One region of the Paenibacillus sp. Lou8.1 genome, then DNA from elsewhere that is predicted to be linked to it. Evidence: riboswitches for the same ligand, from Rfam matches in the RefSeq annotation. Region 1 holds a riboswitch; the other holds the start of a gene.
The links. A riboswitch is a leader RNA that binds a small molecule or an ion and turns the genes downstream of it on or off. The one in region 1 is predicted to bind cyclic di-AMP.
Positions count from the first base shown of each region.

Region 1 (7,690 bases):
AGAGCTAGAGGCAGATGGCCTTATCATACGCAAGGAATTTCCCCAGATACCTCCAAAAGTTGAATATTCATTATCTAAGCGTGGCCTTTCTCTCATTCCATTGTTAAATATGATGTGCGAGTGGGGAGAGGAAAATGGTTTGCCAGCTCTGGAGGACGGACAGCAATAGGCATTCCTATTACAGGCTGTCAATAAAACTCAAATAATCTCGTGCGCTTTTTTCCAATTCGCTTTCGGACAAACCTGGGGCATCTGCGCCAGGCTCATTTTCTGTACCATAAAAAGCAAAGAACGAACGATAATCTGCACTGCAATATAGGAAGGTTGTTTCAAAAGGGGATAGTAGATGCTCAAGTGTATAGCGATATCTTCCCTTTTCACTATAATCTTCTTTTTTAATTCCGGCAGATACAGCTAAAGCAACTTTGCGATTCTTTAATTTGTCTCCTCCATTTGAACCATAAGCCCAGCCATAAGCAAAAACATCGTCAAGCCATTTTTTAAGGAGAGGCGGACTACTAAACCAATAAACAGGGAACTGTAAAATAAGCTTACTATGCGATTCAATGAAGTGCTGCTCTTTTTCCACATCAATGTTCCCGTCAGGGTAAATCGTATGCAATTCATGTATAGTATACTTTTCTGGATATTTTTTGAGTTCTCCTACCCATTGCTTATTTATCACAGATGTTTCTATGCTTGGGTGTGTTACGATAACAAGAGTTTTCAAAGACTTATCCTCCTTGAGTATTATTTATTTTCTGAGTATAAAGCGCGCACTACAAATATGTAAGTATGCACTTTTAGTACAACTACTTACTAAAAGGTTAGTGTCAAATCAGAAAAATATTCTTTCTATACCATCACCACGATCATACGTTCATGCTGAAAGCTATTTCGCAATAAAAAAAAGCAGCCCACAGTGAACTGCACCTCCATTGTTAGTCGTGTCTAACAAATGGGGTGCAGTTCACAGATGTGGCTGCTTTTTTACAATATTATTACTGCGTTAACGCTGGGCTACCCTTCCAGCGCCTGCTTCAATTCCTCAGGCGAAGCGTCCCACCATTCCTCGTTATGCGAAATTAGCAGGCTTTTGAGCGCTGCTTTATCTTCACTGCCGAGATCATCCAGCATGAAACGACGCTTGAGCGCGTAATCCATACGGTTGACGTGATCGGCGAGGATTTTCCAGCCGCGTTTGGCTTCGTCGTCAATCAGCATCTCGCAGGCGGTGGCACCGCCGTACATACGCCCTTCGGGCGTACGATCCACGGCTACCCATACGAGCCATACTTGGCGTCCGTTCGGTACATCCTCTTTATTCGTAGAGAACTTGATCCCGCGTTCTACTTTACTTTTGGCATGCATGGCACCGATATCAATTTTCGCCTCTCCTCGGTCAATGATAACCGGAGACATGCTGTTCAGGTCGATTGAGCCTGCGCCGAAACCCTTATGTTTACTCTTGCCACTGACAATGTTCAGTGCAATCTGTTTTTTGCCGTCCGGCTGATTTTCACTCATGCGTCACTAGACCTCCATTTTCCGTCTTCACACTCATTCTACACTATAAATATTTTAACTAATAATCTCCTGAAAGCAAACATATACATGCTGTAGATGCTTGTCAACGGGAGGTATCCATTGTATGACCCCAGCACGCACTAAAATCGTTTTATTGTCTACACTAGCCCTCGGTCTCCTCGCAGGGACGTTATGGTTTGCCTGGCAGCCCCAACTGCAATCCGACCCGCAGTCCATAGGCCAACCACTATACGGGTCCCTGTCTGAGTCTGCGCTTGCCCCAAATATGGGCAAGCCTCTAGGGGCAAACATCCTGCCTGACCTGCCCAAGAACCCTCCACAGCCCGCTACAGAAATCCTCAGCAAGAGGGTGGTAGAGTACCACATTGATGTGTCTCTGGAAAAAGGACAGGTTTTGCGAGGCACTGAGACACTAACCTGGAACCATCCGGGCAAGAAAACCGTGAATGATCTGTATCTTCATCTATACCCGAATGCCTTCTCTTCCATGGAAACTACCTTTATGAAGGAATCCGGTGGAAAGCTGCGCGGAGACACCATGCCCAAAGACGGCTTTGGCTCCATGACGCTGACTGAACTAAAAACAGAAGACGGTTTATCTCTCATGCACCGCATCCAATATGTGCAGCCAGATGACGGTAACGCAGGCGACCGTTCGCTCGTGAAGGTGCGTCTACCCAAGCCGGTACGAGGTGGCGAAGAAATCACATTATATATGAAGTTTGAGGTAAAACTGCCCGCCATCTTCGCTCGTATGGGCGCGACAGATGATTTTGTAATGGCAGGACAGTGGTTCCCGAAGCTCAGCGTCTACGAGACTGCAGGACAGCGTGGACGCGCCGAGGAGGGCTGGAACCTCCACCAGTATCATGGTAACTCCGAGTTTTATGCCGATTTTGGAATTTACAGCGTACGGATTCGGGTGCCTGAAACTCATATCGTAGCAGCGACCGGATTTCCCACCCGTGGTGCCGTCCGACAGAACGGCCAAAAAATATATCAATTTTATGCCGATGATGTACACGATTTTGCCTGGTCCGCTTCACCCAACTTTGTAACCGTAGAAGAACCCTTTTCTTCTGCTGAAGTCCCTGGTGTCAAAATCAAGCTCTACCTTGACCCGTCGCACAAGGAGCTCAAAGGGCGCTATATGAGCGCAGCGAAGGCCGCCCTTTCGTACTACAGCAAATGGTACGGGCCTTATCCATATTCCACCCTATCCATCGTGGTTCCACCCAAATCAGGCAATGGAGCCGGCGGTATGGAGTATCCGACACTCATCACGGCCGCTGCTGCGGGTAATCTGAATCCTGGCTATAGTCTGGAACGGACATTAGTTCATGAGATTGGACATCAATATTTCTACGGAATGGTAGCCAATAATGAATTTGAGGAGCCGTGGCTGGATGAAGGCTTCACCTCCTATGCAGAGGAGCGGCTTATGGAGCAAGAATATGGGCTTACCCCCAACCTGCCATTACAATCGGGACAGGTAGCCTCCCCACAGCCGCTAAACCGTGAGTCATGGAAGTACGGCTCAGCTGCTGAGTACGCGCAAAATGCCTACTCTCGAGGCAAGCTGGTCCTACGGGGCATTGAACGTCAGGTGGGTATGAAAAAAATGGATCGCATTATGCGGACCTACGTCCAGACGTACCGATTCAAGCATCCGTCCTCACTGGATTTTCAACGTATCGTGGAGAGAGTCACCGGACGCTCATGGAGCCACTATTTTGAACAGTATGTATATGACGGCCAGATGGCGGACTTTTCAGTGGATCACATCACAAACCACAAGCTGGAGAATGGATATGAAGCAGTCGTGACGGTCAGCAAAAAAGGGGCGGATTACCCCAAGATCCCTGTCCAATTTACCTTCAAGGATGGTACCACGATATTCAAGGCTTGGGACGGTGCGGGCAAAAGCATAACTTTTCGGATCAAAAGTACTTCTCCCGTTTCCTATGTAACCCTTGATCCCCTATATACCATTGCACTGGAGAACAAGCATATTAACAATAGCCTAAAAGCCGAATTGGACGAAAAGCAACAAACCCGTTGGAGTATAAGTGTAACCAAGCTGTTGGAGACACTGCTTGGAAGTCTGTCATGGTGAGGTGTCTATAGATGCGGACTGTTATAAAAGAGGGCTGGGCGCTGGTGCGCATACGATTCTATATCGTTATCATTTTATTTCTGTATCGACTACTGTGGGGGGTGTTTCTCTATCGGCTGGTGCAGTCTGCCGTTATCCCGCTATTGCTCCGTTATCCTGATCAGGGTCAAAACGAGCTGGGACAGACCTTATTTTGGATGGAGAGCCAGATTGCTCTGATGGACAGCCGGGAAGTACATGTGTATTTGTGGATACTACTAGGGGCGACTGTACTACGTATACTGATCACTCCCTTCATTAGAGCCGGAATATATCAAAGTCTGCATACCGATGCGACTGAACCGCAAAGCCTGTCCTTTTTCAAGGGTATGAAACGCCATGGCATGTCGTCGCTGTTGTATTACACCATCGAGTTGGGACTGCTGCTGCTTCCCGCCTTTTGGGTAGTACCGAGACTCTACCCTATTGTAGCAGGAGCACTTCAATCTTCCTCTTATCTGCTGCATTTATTGCCCTATGTCATTGGATGGATGGCATACGGATGGTTCATTCGGCAGTGCATCCTGTATATGCAACTGGGTACTGTCGGTGGTCACGCCATACTATCGTCCCTGCTCGCCTTCTTTCGCCAGCTCCTCCCAGCTGTCGGTATATCCCTTTTGCTCGGTGCTTGTGTGCTGCTGGTCTTCGGTCTATTTGGCACCGTGGCGATGATTTGGACTGGCATGCTGGCGCTCATTCTCCAGCAATCGTATCATTTTGTTACTAGTCTGGTCAGGCTGTGGCATATCAGTTCGCAGTACAGACTATGGCATACCGATATCTCTAGTAGAAGCTAAGCCCTGCCTTTATGTTTTTTACTTCATTTCCGTCTGTCGAAAAACCTTGATTCATATTCGCGCAAACGACACATAACTGAATACTGTTAACAAGATCTGTTCCTGGGACATGAGGAGCAGATTTTTTTTGTAACTTTTTGCAATGAAACATTTGCCAAAGCCAGCCGTCTTTGTTACAATAATCGCAGTGAACTGATAGTAACAACTTTGTAATCTTTATTGTAACCTTTATCTCAAAAATAACGTTATTGTGAATACTGCTCTCCAAGGTGCACATCTTAAGTTAAGCCTAATTCCTGGCACCTAGGAAGCGGGGGAACCAGTTTGGGTGAATTGATCTCGCAACAGAGTGGTCATAGGGGAACCTTCTACCGAATCCTTAAGCTAACCTCGCAGGCATTGGAAGGGGTATATTTTTTTTGAAGAAGAAGCTAACGATCGCAGCTATGGGTCTTGCCATTGCCTTTACATCTTTTACATTCGGTGGCGGCAGTGCATATGCAGACTCTAAGATGGACCAGGTCATCCAAGATGCCAAAGGAACGAACTACAGAAGCGGAGGCACTACACTCGAGGGATTCGATTGCTCCGGCTTCACAATGTACGTATACAACAAACTGGGAATTAAACTTCCGCATCAATCTGGATCACAATTCAAAATGGGATCTTCTGTATCCCGCGATGAAATGAGACCTGGGGACCTGGTGTTCTTCAACACCACAGGAAGAGGCATTTCCCATGTAGGTATCTTCGTAGGTGAAGGGAAATTTGCCCACTCCTCGACTTCACGTGGTGTAGTAGTTAGCTCACTGAACGAAAATTATTACGCTAACCGCTATGTCGGTGCAAAAAGAATTATGAGCACAGACGCTTACCATTCTGTAGCTTCAGACATTCCTGATGACGATAACGTAGAATAACTAACGCACAGCAAGCTAACCCTAGCCGCAATTTGATTCTGGCCGGAATCGAATTGCGGTTTTTTATGTCCACAACATCAGCAATTATTATCTTTACTGACGAACTGAGACCTCAAAAGGTTTCAATTGTAGCGAACATCGTCGGTTTTACCGTCACCGCTGGGGGAGCATATGAGCAGTAATTCCTTCTTATTGAATGTATACCCGACTTAGGTATGAAATAAACACGCTTGCCATTCCTCTGCAACTTGTCTACAATCTGTTGTTAATGATTGAAGTACCTGTGTAAAGGAGGATGGAACACATGCCGGCCTCAATATCCAACTATCGGATCGTACCGATGGACGAGCATCAAGCGGCTGCAATCTGTGAGTGGCACTATGATCCACCTTATAACATATATGGTTGGCTCCCCTGGGAACAAATGAAGGCACTTGAAGTCGAATTTGGAAGTCCCACGCTTCGCCAAGAGCAATATGTTGCCGTACTGGATGAAGAGAACAAACTGACGGGATTTGCTCAATATTTTCCTATGATCGGTGTGACCCGGCTAGGTCTTGGAATGCATCCTGACAGGTGCGGACATGGCAAAGGCTCTGATTTTGTCCGTGCCATTGCAGAGGAAGCTCAACGACGCAACCCGAAGAATGAAATTGATCTAGAGGTGCTCACTTGGAATGAGCGCGCTATCCGGGCCTACAAGGCGGCTGGATTTGAGCTTACAGATACCTATGAACGCCAGACTCCTGATGGCAAAAAACCATTTTATTGTATGGTATATCGTCCCGAGCACCCAACCCAAATTCTATGATAAAAGCGCCTTCGGCATACAACCACGATGTTGTATAGCGAAGGCGCTTTTATCATCATACGACAGATCATTACAAGCTCAATGACTGCTGCGCATTTTTTCAAAAGCTTCATTATATTGTTGGGCTTCCTTAATATCCACGGCCATAATACCGCCGTCGTCCCAAGAGGTCAAACGCAGAGTCACGGTCTTATAATCAATCGTAATAAATGGATGATGATTGAATGCTTCAGATATAGCGGCAACTTCATCCACGAATGCAATCCCTTTCATAAAACTGGAAAAATTATATTTTCGAACGATCCAACGTCCTTCCTCCAGTTCCCAGCCCTCCAGTTTCTCCAGATGTGCTTCAATCTCTTCTTGTGTAAAAGGCATGTTACGAACTCCTCCCCGTTTATACGGAAGCCTTTCGACCGCTTAAATACGGCCAAAACTACGATATATTGGTGTACATATTACCACGGCCCCGTTGATAAATCCATAAGACGGACCTCAAATCAAAGGGACTGACGTCAGCTCCTCGTCCCCAATAAGTACATAGATGCGATGCTGCTCCGGCTCATAGATCACAACGCTACTCCCTACAGTGATTGTGGGCTCTGTACCCAGTGCATAAAATAAGTCTTCTGCCAAAGCTTCATTGACTTCCTGACGTCCCGCCGGGTCCAGCCTGTCCCAATCTTCTGCTTCCATCTCAAAAAATTCATAGCTATCTGGGATGCGCCCCACAGCCTCTGTCAAATCGTTCAAAATTTGTTCATACTCACGCCCATGCTTTACTCCCATGCCATTTCCTCCAATGGTTCCGCCATTCAATACATAATCACCTTATTATACCGGAAATTCGCACTTAACAAAAAAGAGAGTTTTGTCGATAAATACTATAATCCGTCTTGTAATGACGCGCTTGGGGCAAGGACGACCCCGGCGGCATGAAAGGATTCAAAATCTATTCTCATGGATGAGGTGTATCATGCAAATTTCAACCATTATCGGACTTGTGCTCGGGATTATGTCACTGGTCGTCGGGATGATCTTAAAAGGCGCTCCGGTCGTCAATTTGGTCAATAATCCCGCTGCTTACATGATTATTTTCGTCGGAACGGCAGCGAGTATATTTATGGCCTTCCCGATGGCAGAAATCAAACGGATTCCGAAGCTGTTCAAGGTTATTTTCACCGAACAAAAACTGTTAGACCGCAAAGAGCTCATCGGTACGTTTACCGAGTGGGCATCCATTACCCGTCGTGAAGGTCTGCTCGCCTTGGAATCTAAGGTAGAAGAAATCGATGATCCCTTTATGCGTGGCGGCATGCGAATGATTATTGACGGCAATGATCAAGAATTCGTACGGGACGTTCTGATGGAGGATATAAATGCTACCGAGGATCGACATCGCTCTGGCGCACTGATCTTCTCCCAAGCCGGTATGTACGCTCCAACGCTCGGGGTA
Region 1 is NZ_JANAVN010000024.1:17,650-25,339, reverse strand. It holds gene NLX78_RS25280 (winged helix-turn-helix transcriptional regulator) at 1-169, shown strand, start outside; gene NLX78_RS25275 (NAD(P)H-dependent oxidoreductase) at 179-730, opposite strand; gene NLX78_RS25270 (YwhD family protein) at 1,021-1,527, opposite strand; gene NLX78_RS25265 (M1 family metallopeptidase) at 1,652-3,664, shown strand; gene NLX78_RS25260 (hypothetical protein) at 3,676-4,503, shown strand; cyclic di-AMP (ydaO/yuaA leader) riboswitch at 4,780-4,917, shown strand; gene NLX78_RS25255 (C40 family peptidase) at 4,923-5,423, shown strand; gene NLX78_RS25250 (GNAT family N-acetyltransferase) at 5,728-6,234, shown strand; gene NLX78_RS25245 (4a-hydroxytetrahydrobiopterin dehydratase) at 6,313-6,612, opposite strand; gene NLX78_RS25240 (hypothetical protein) at 6,730-7,023, opposite strand; gene motA (flagellar motor stator protein MotA) at 7,211-7,690, shown strand, end outside.

Region 2 (7,690 bases), on a different contig from region 1:
GGATCATAACGACGATATTCTCCAGAGGGAGCTTGTCCTCCAGTAGCCTCATCAGAATCGGTGTAGTAACATAGTACGGCAGATTAGCCACGACACTTACTTTACTCACGTCTGCAAAATCGGCTGCGAACACCTCGCGCAAATCCAGCTTCAGCACGTCTCCATGACGTACCTTCACATGCTCGTAAGGGGCCAACACCTCTTCGAGAATTGGCAGCAGCCGCTGGTCAATCTCGACAGCGGTAACTACCTTGGCCGATTGCGCCAGCTTCTCGGTCAAAGCGCCAATCCCAGGACCGATCTCAAGTGCACCCTTCGTCTCATCCAATCCGGCAGCATTTACAATCTTATTGAGAATATTTTGATCAATCAGGAAATTTTGTCCCAAACTCTTTTTGAACGAAAAACCGTGCCGTTGAATAATTTCCTTCGTACGCCGCGGTGTTGCTATATCTTGAATCCCTGTCATACGGACATCACAATCCTTCACTTTCAATTTGTGCCAGCGCCCCGGCAAATTCCTCGCGGCTGATCTGAAATACAGAGAGCCGTTTATGTAGCTGCTTTCCGTTACAATAACCAATACCCAGCACATTCCCTAAGGCCATACGGCGTGCAGCAGCATTGGGATGGGTGATGAGTCCAGCATCAATCAGGTCCGCCCACTCAATCAGCGGGTCAGCGCCTTCCACTGTCGTATGGACCCGTGCAAGAGCGTGTCTGATCGCTTCTGGTGAGGCATTCTCCACGCCAATATCTCCTTTACGCGTCGCTTCTGCCTCGGGTATAAAGGCCTGCTTGCAGCCGGGTACCTTGGAAGCGATAATCTTACGGATGCGCTCCCCTGCATGATCGGGATCGGTTAAAATGATGACCCCCCGCCGCTCCTGCGCCAATGCAATTTTACGCAGCGTCATTTTATTAATGGCGGAGCCGCCAGTTTCTATCGTATCCGCTTCAACAGCGCGGCGAATGGCCACCGTATCATCCCGGCCCTCTACCACGATCACTTCCTTGATCATTTGCGTTTCCCTCCACTGCTACACAGCAAGCTATATTTATCTTTCCCTGCTTTTGAAAACAAAATAAGAAGAGGATATCCTCTTCTTAGCATGGCATAACTATGTTGTTAATACTATCGCATTGCCCTCAACATACACAACCTGTTTTAGTTGATTTCAGGCTTTACCGGTCCGATAACATATACGGTTTTACCGTGCTTACGACCAAATTGGTTGGCTCGGCTCAAACTCTCATAATACACATCGATTTTGTGGCCTTTAATCGCGCCACCGGTATCCTCCGCACGACGGAAGCCCACCCCTTCGATGTACACCCACCAGCCGATTGGAATTATACTCGGATCGACCGCGATGGTGCGTCCTTCCGTGACACGTGCGCCGGATGCAGTACGTGTACCGATACCTGGCTCCTGTGAGGAATACGCCGTCATGGAGACATTTTGTAAAACTTTGCTATATTTAAAATTTACGCCTGCTTTACGGACAGCACTGCCCGAACTAACCGTTGTTGCCTTAACCGCATCATTGGGACCGACGGAAGCAGCAAGAACGACCGGTTTTTTCTTCGTTCCTACCGCAATGACCTTATCCACACGGTTCTGTGCAACTTCCTTGTTAACCAGCTGTTTGGATACCAATTTTCCATCATGATATACCTTTTGAACGTGCTGGACGACCACACCCGATTTGCCGCTTTGAATGACCCGATTATCGCCTTTATAAAGACTCGGATCGGCCGTTTTGATGACCTGATAAGGCACCTGTTTTTTCTGTTCGACCTGCTGTTTCTTCACACGGACGATTTTTATGTCCATGTTAGACGAAACAGAGGCATCCAACGCAGGATAAACTTTATCCGTTGATGATAATTTATAGCCCGAGGTACGAATGGCACCTTCTACTGTATTTTCTGTTGTGTACAACTTTTTCGTCTCATTGCCTGAAGATACTTTAACCTGATTGGCACGTTTAATGACTACGCGATCGCCATCCTGTATTGCTCCATTTAGCGGCATGGAAACTGTATCATGCGGCTGAAGTGAAATGGAATGCTCGCTCAGCAAATCTTGAAGCTTGGATTCCCGGGTTTCTACCGCAGACGCCTTGCCATCGATGACAAAAAAGACTTGTTTTTTAGATTGCGTGTACATCAGAATTGAAATCATAATCGTTAGCGCGATTAGAAAAATAGCAACCAAAGCAGCCTGGCGCACATTCTCTTGCTTCCAACGCAATACGTAAGACATGCTGGATGAGCGTGACTCATGGGTATCCTTTTTCTGGAAAATGCCCATTTCCTCCGTCCTCCTTACATAGCCCGCCGTCTGGAGTAAGACATAGTTGAGATTTGACGTGACTATAACAGATTTTCTACAAGACAAGCCCAAACTACGACTGTCCTGCACCATGTACCCGTCTTCGCGGCATGCTGTCCTCCCCTGTTTAACCACAGTATGATGACAGATTTTCTTTTATTCACAACAAAAAAAGCCAGAGAAAGAGACTAGAGAGCTCTTTCGTGGCTTCCGGCATGTGTGAATATGCGGGAAAACTCATGCACGAGATGGCTTCTCTCTTGTTACGCTTACGGGGTTAGCTGTCGGGTTCGGACGTAGAGAGTCGCCCTAGCTTGGGTCAACCGCTCATGGCGGTCGCCTTCACATTCACCCCGAAGACCCAGAAAGAAATCGAAATACGGCTCCTCCACCTGTTCAATCCCATCCGGGAAAAGAATTTAGGTCGAGCCGGCTGGCGGAAGAAACGTTCCCTTCTTGCACATACGCCGGACGTACTGTAAGCCATATCGGTTCCCCCGTTCCCTGTAAAAGGGACTCAGCGAGACTGGTTCATGAAATGACTTGTTGATGTTTACATTCAAACAACAATTCACTGAAAAGATGATATCCTGTTTCTATGCATGTTGTAAAGCAGGTTTCAAGTACATTTTTTAAAATATTCGGTTAAAATATTGTAATATTCTCGAGTTTCCTGCAACAAATTCATGATTAGCTTCGTCTATCTCTTTATTTTGATCGATTTCTTCACTTTTTCATTGAATGTCAAATCGTTCCAGGGCATTTCGGGTCGTTATTGACACTAATTCCTCCACTGTAATCCCTTTGATTTGGGCTGCAGCCTCTGCTACCAGTCTCACATGTGCAGACTCATTTCGCTTCCCACGAAACGGATGAGGCGTCAGATAGGGAGCATCAGTTTCAATGAGCAGACGGTCCAGCGGCACCTGTGCGAGCACCTCTTTTGGCTGCTTGGCATTTTTGAACGTTATTGGACCACCGAAGGAAAGGTGAAATCCCATATCCAGCACCATTTTGGCTGTCTCCCAGCTACCCGAAAAGGAGTGCATGACTCCACCAATCTCACTCGCTTTTTCCTCGCGCAAAATCTTAACAATATCTTCATGTGCATCCCGGTTATGAATAACAATGGGCATCTTGAGCTCACGAGCCAGACCAATTTGATTTCGAAACACCCGATGCTGCACATCCTTCGGTGATGTATCCCAATAATAATCCAGACCGATCTCCCCGATGGCTACAACCTTTTTATGACTGCATAACGATGCAATCCATTCTAGATCGCCCTCCTGCATTGTAATAGCATCCTGTGGGTGCCATCCAACTGCCGCATAAATAAAATCATACGTCTCGGCCAATTTCATGGTGGATGGAATGGTCTCACGATTAAATCCGATATTGATCATCCGCGTTACTCCTGATTCGACAGCACGTGCTATAACTTCTTCACGATCTTCGTCAAATTGTGGCGCATCCAAGTGAGTATGAGTGTCGAATAAATCCAAGGTTTACATCTCCTTTTTTTACTTACATTTCTATATAGTTGTCTATTCTTTGACAAAATAATTCCTTATTTCGGCAGGAATCCTGTCTTTTACCGCGTTCAATTTATTCTGGGGAAAATACATATGATATTTCCCTCGGTGAATACCACTTATTGAGCGCACAATTTCCGAAACTTCGGATATTTCACTCACCTCGCCCTGACGTCCAAGCAGTAAAATCTGGTTGTCCGTCGAGCCACCCTGCCGAAACACATCATAAGGAAGATCTGTCGGAAAATCAATTTCAAAATCATATTCAGGGTGCAAACCAGCCTCTTTCAAAGCTTCTCGAATACTGTCAATGGTATCTGTATCCATATTTTCAATCTCTACATATTTATACAATCTACGGTCCATAAACCGGCTGCTCAAATCACTTAAAATCTCGTCCTTTTCTCGTTTCCACTGGCTAAATACGGTCTGGATTAATGACTCGTCGAGCATCAGATATTGCTCTACTGTAAGATCTCCTTTCAACAGATCCGGCAACGGGTCCAGCAGAAATCCAAACTCATATCCGTTTTTAAACAATTCCTTTGCTCGCTTGAAAATTTTACGTAAAAGGATTTCCGAGCTGCGTGTTACAGGATGAAAATAAATTTGCCAATACATCTGGTAGCGTGACATTAAATAATCTTCTACTGCATGCATACCTGATTCCTTCACAACAATTCTCCCATTATGAGGACGCAGCAGTCGTAAAATACGATCCAAATCAATCGTGCCGTAGTTGACACCTGTCGAGTGAGCATCCCGCAACAAATAATCCATACGATCGGCATCTAGTGGACTGGTTACCAGGTTGACAACAATCGGTTTATCATACGTTTTGGCTATAACCGCAGCCACCTTTTGTGGAAGCTTCTCGTCGACTTGCCGTAGCACGGCGTTGATCTCCGTGTCTCCCAGTACAATGCGGCATGTCCAATCCTCATGGTTCATATGAAAGGCTTCCTCAATTGAATGAGAAAATGGGCCGTGCCCCACATCATGCAATAGAGCTGCACACAGAGCAACCAGCCTTTCCTCCTTCGGCCAATCCGGGAAATCTCCACGTTCAAATTGAGAAATAATACTTCTCGTAATCTCATATACGCCCAATGAGTGTGAAAACCGGCTATGCTCCGCTCCATGAAACGTAAGATACGACGTTCCTAACTGCCGTATTCGCCGTAAACGTTGGAACTCCGGCGTGTTGATCAACCGCCATATCACAGTATCCTGAACATGGATGTAATTATGTACCGGGTCTTTAAAAACTTTTTCTTCACTGAGTGGCTGGTGCAAGATATCAGCTCCTTTAATATTCGGAATAATGGATTAAAATACAATAAAATCCTAAATGGTTTCCCTCATTCGACATTCTTTGTCGTAATATGTCGAATTATAGTTTTTCGACATTTCCAAATCGACAAACTGAATAAATCATCAATAAGATAAGGCAATACACACAAGTAAAGCTCTTTAATCTAAATACTTTTGCATAATCAGACTGTTACTACATTTTTAAGGTTGACTGTTTTGGGAATCGTTGGTATAGTAAATATCAGAAAAGAGAAAATTTTGTCGAATCATGACACTTATATTATTTTAAACGGCGAGAGGAGCCTGATTTATTATGATGAAATCCACTGGTATTGTAAGAAAAGTTGACGAGCTCGGACGTGTTGTTATTCCAATCGAATTGCGCCGTACCCTGGGAATCGGAGAGAAAGACGCTTTGGAAATTTATGTTGATGGCGAACGCATCATGCTTAAAAAATACGAGCCAGCTTGTATCTTCTGCGGCAATGCTGAGAACGTAATTTACTTCAAAGGAAAAATTGTTTGCCAAGATTGCATTTCTGAAATCCCAACACCTGTGACAAACTGAGAATTTTAGTATATAATAGACTTATCAGATATTGTTAATTCTAACCTTTTTCATATATACTCCTTGTTGCCTTCCACGGTTTGAACCCAACCGTTGGAAGGCCCTTTTTTGTTTAGGCAGATATTCATAAGAGTGCGTTGTAAACATCTCTCTTGGAGATTGAACGATCTGTGGCTGTACGCTTCATTGCATCCTTGCGTGTGAGTCCCTCTGCCTCATAATGTGCGACGTGGGACTGCAAAGATAAAGACTGCCACCATGCCTGACGTTCCTGTTCCTCTTCCTCTTCGTCTTTCCCTTCAACCACCAGACAATATTCACCAATCGGCGGATTCTCCTCTAGTTTAGCAAGGCATTGCTCCACGGTTCCCCGCACCCATTCCTCATGCAGCTTGGTCAGCTCACGCGCAAGCACCACTTTGCGTGAACCTAATGTTTCCTTCAACACCATCAATGTCTTCACAATACGATGAGGCGATTCATAAAAAATAATTGTGCCGTGAGATACCTGAAACGATAGCAACAGCTTCTCTAAGTCCTTTTTCTCCCGTGGTGGAAAGCCAGCGAAGGTGAACCTTTCTGTACCCAGTCCTGAGGCAATTAAAGCCGATAGTGCCGCATTTGCTCCTGGGATAGGAATGACGCTAATTTCCGCTTCCAGTGCCAGTTTGACCAGATCCGAACCAGGGTCAGAAATGGCCGGTAGACCTGCATCGCTAACCAGTGCCAAATTTTTTCCTTCTATTATATATCGTATCAGTTCAGGCCCACTGGCAGCCTTATTATGTTCATGATAACTGAAGAGCATATCCGGTGTAATTTCGAAATGAGTGAGCAGTTTACGTGTCTGCCGTGTATCTTCAGCAGCGATAATACTACATGATTTTAAGGTGTTAATCGCCCTAAAGGTCATATCGTCCAGATTTCCAATAGGTGTCGCAACAAGATACAACTTTCCCCGTTCTTCTTCGCTGGTACTAAAGCTTTTTTGTACAGCTGCTTTCACACAGAATCCCCCTTGCTTACTTCTCCATAGATATCTCTTATTTCCTGAGTATAATTCCCATTTTCCTGATATACAATGAGCGGAGGCAACAAACGAACCTCCGGTTTACCGTCACGTAATGCTTCAACTAGTACCATATTGGCTTCCATATGAACTCTTGGGTGAACAAAACGTATTCGTTTGGGTTCCAAACTATGTTTACGCATCAAGGTTATAATCTCACCCAGCCGCTGTGGGCGATGAACCATAGATACCTTTCCCCCATTACGGACAAGCCGGGTGGATGCCTGAATGACTTCTTCGAGTGTGCAGTTCACTTCGTGACGGGCAATTGCCTGGTGAGGATTCAGCTTGATATCGCTACCATTTAGCGGCATATAGGGGGGATTCACGGTAATCGCATCATAAACACCATGTCCCGTGATGTGAACCAGCTCACGTAGGTCCCCTTCCCGAATCTGAATTGCTGCTTCTAATCCATTCAAGCTGACACTACGTCTAGCCATATCTGCCAAACGTGGTTGAATCTCAATTCCTTCAATAGACGCTTTTGTTCGTGTCGTTAGCAACAGCGGGACAACCCCATTGCCAGTACACAAATCCAGAATCTTCCCGCGCTGCGGAATACCGGCAAAACGTGCCAGCAAGACCGCGTCCATCGAGAAGCTGAATACTTCATCACTTTGGATAATGCGCAAATTATGTGAAAGCAGATCATCAATTCGTTCCGACTTCTTTTCATTTTCGTACATAGTGCTCTCCCATCTTTTATAACCAAAATCGCTTTTCACTCATACTTCCTTACAAAAAAGCCGTAGGCATCTTGCTCCTACGGCTTGTTTTTATTTATTCAAAAATGACAGACAGAAGAGGCAATCGCCTTCCGTTCGCAAATGTCCGTAATACACGTTGCATATATGAAATCCTTC
Region 2 is NZ_JANAVN010000021.1:8,939-16,628, reverse strand. It holds gene rsmA (16S rRNA (adenine(1518)-N(6)/adenine(1519)-N(6))-dimethyltransferase RsmA) at 1-469, opposite strand, end outside; gene rnmV (ribonuclease M5) at 477-1,022, opposite strand; gene NLX78_RS24220 (resuscitation-promoting factor) at 1,169-2,317, opposite strand; cyclic di-AMP (ydaO/yuaA leader) riboswitch at 2,589-2,871, opposite strand; gene NLX78_RS24215 (TatD family hydrolase) at 3,073-3,843, opposite strand; gene NLX78_RS24210 (HD domain-containing protein) at 3,886-5,169, opposite strand; gene NLX78_RS24205 (AbrB/MazE/SpoVT family DNA-binding domain-containing protein) at 5,501-5,755, shown strand; gene rsmI (16S rRNA (cytidine(1402)-2'-O)-methyltransferase) at 5,880-6,761, opposite strand; gene NLX78_RS24195 (tRNA1(Val) (adenine(37)-N6)-methyltransferase) at 6,758-7,513, opposite strand; gene yabA (DNA replication initiation control protein YabA) at 7,604-7,690, opposite strand, start outside.
Region 2: it holds a riboswitch for cyclic di-AMP, as region 1 does, so the genes downstream of both, NLX78_RS24220 (resuscitation-promoting factor) here and NLX78_RS25255 (C40 family peptidase) in region 1, are expected to answer to the same signal.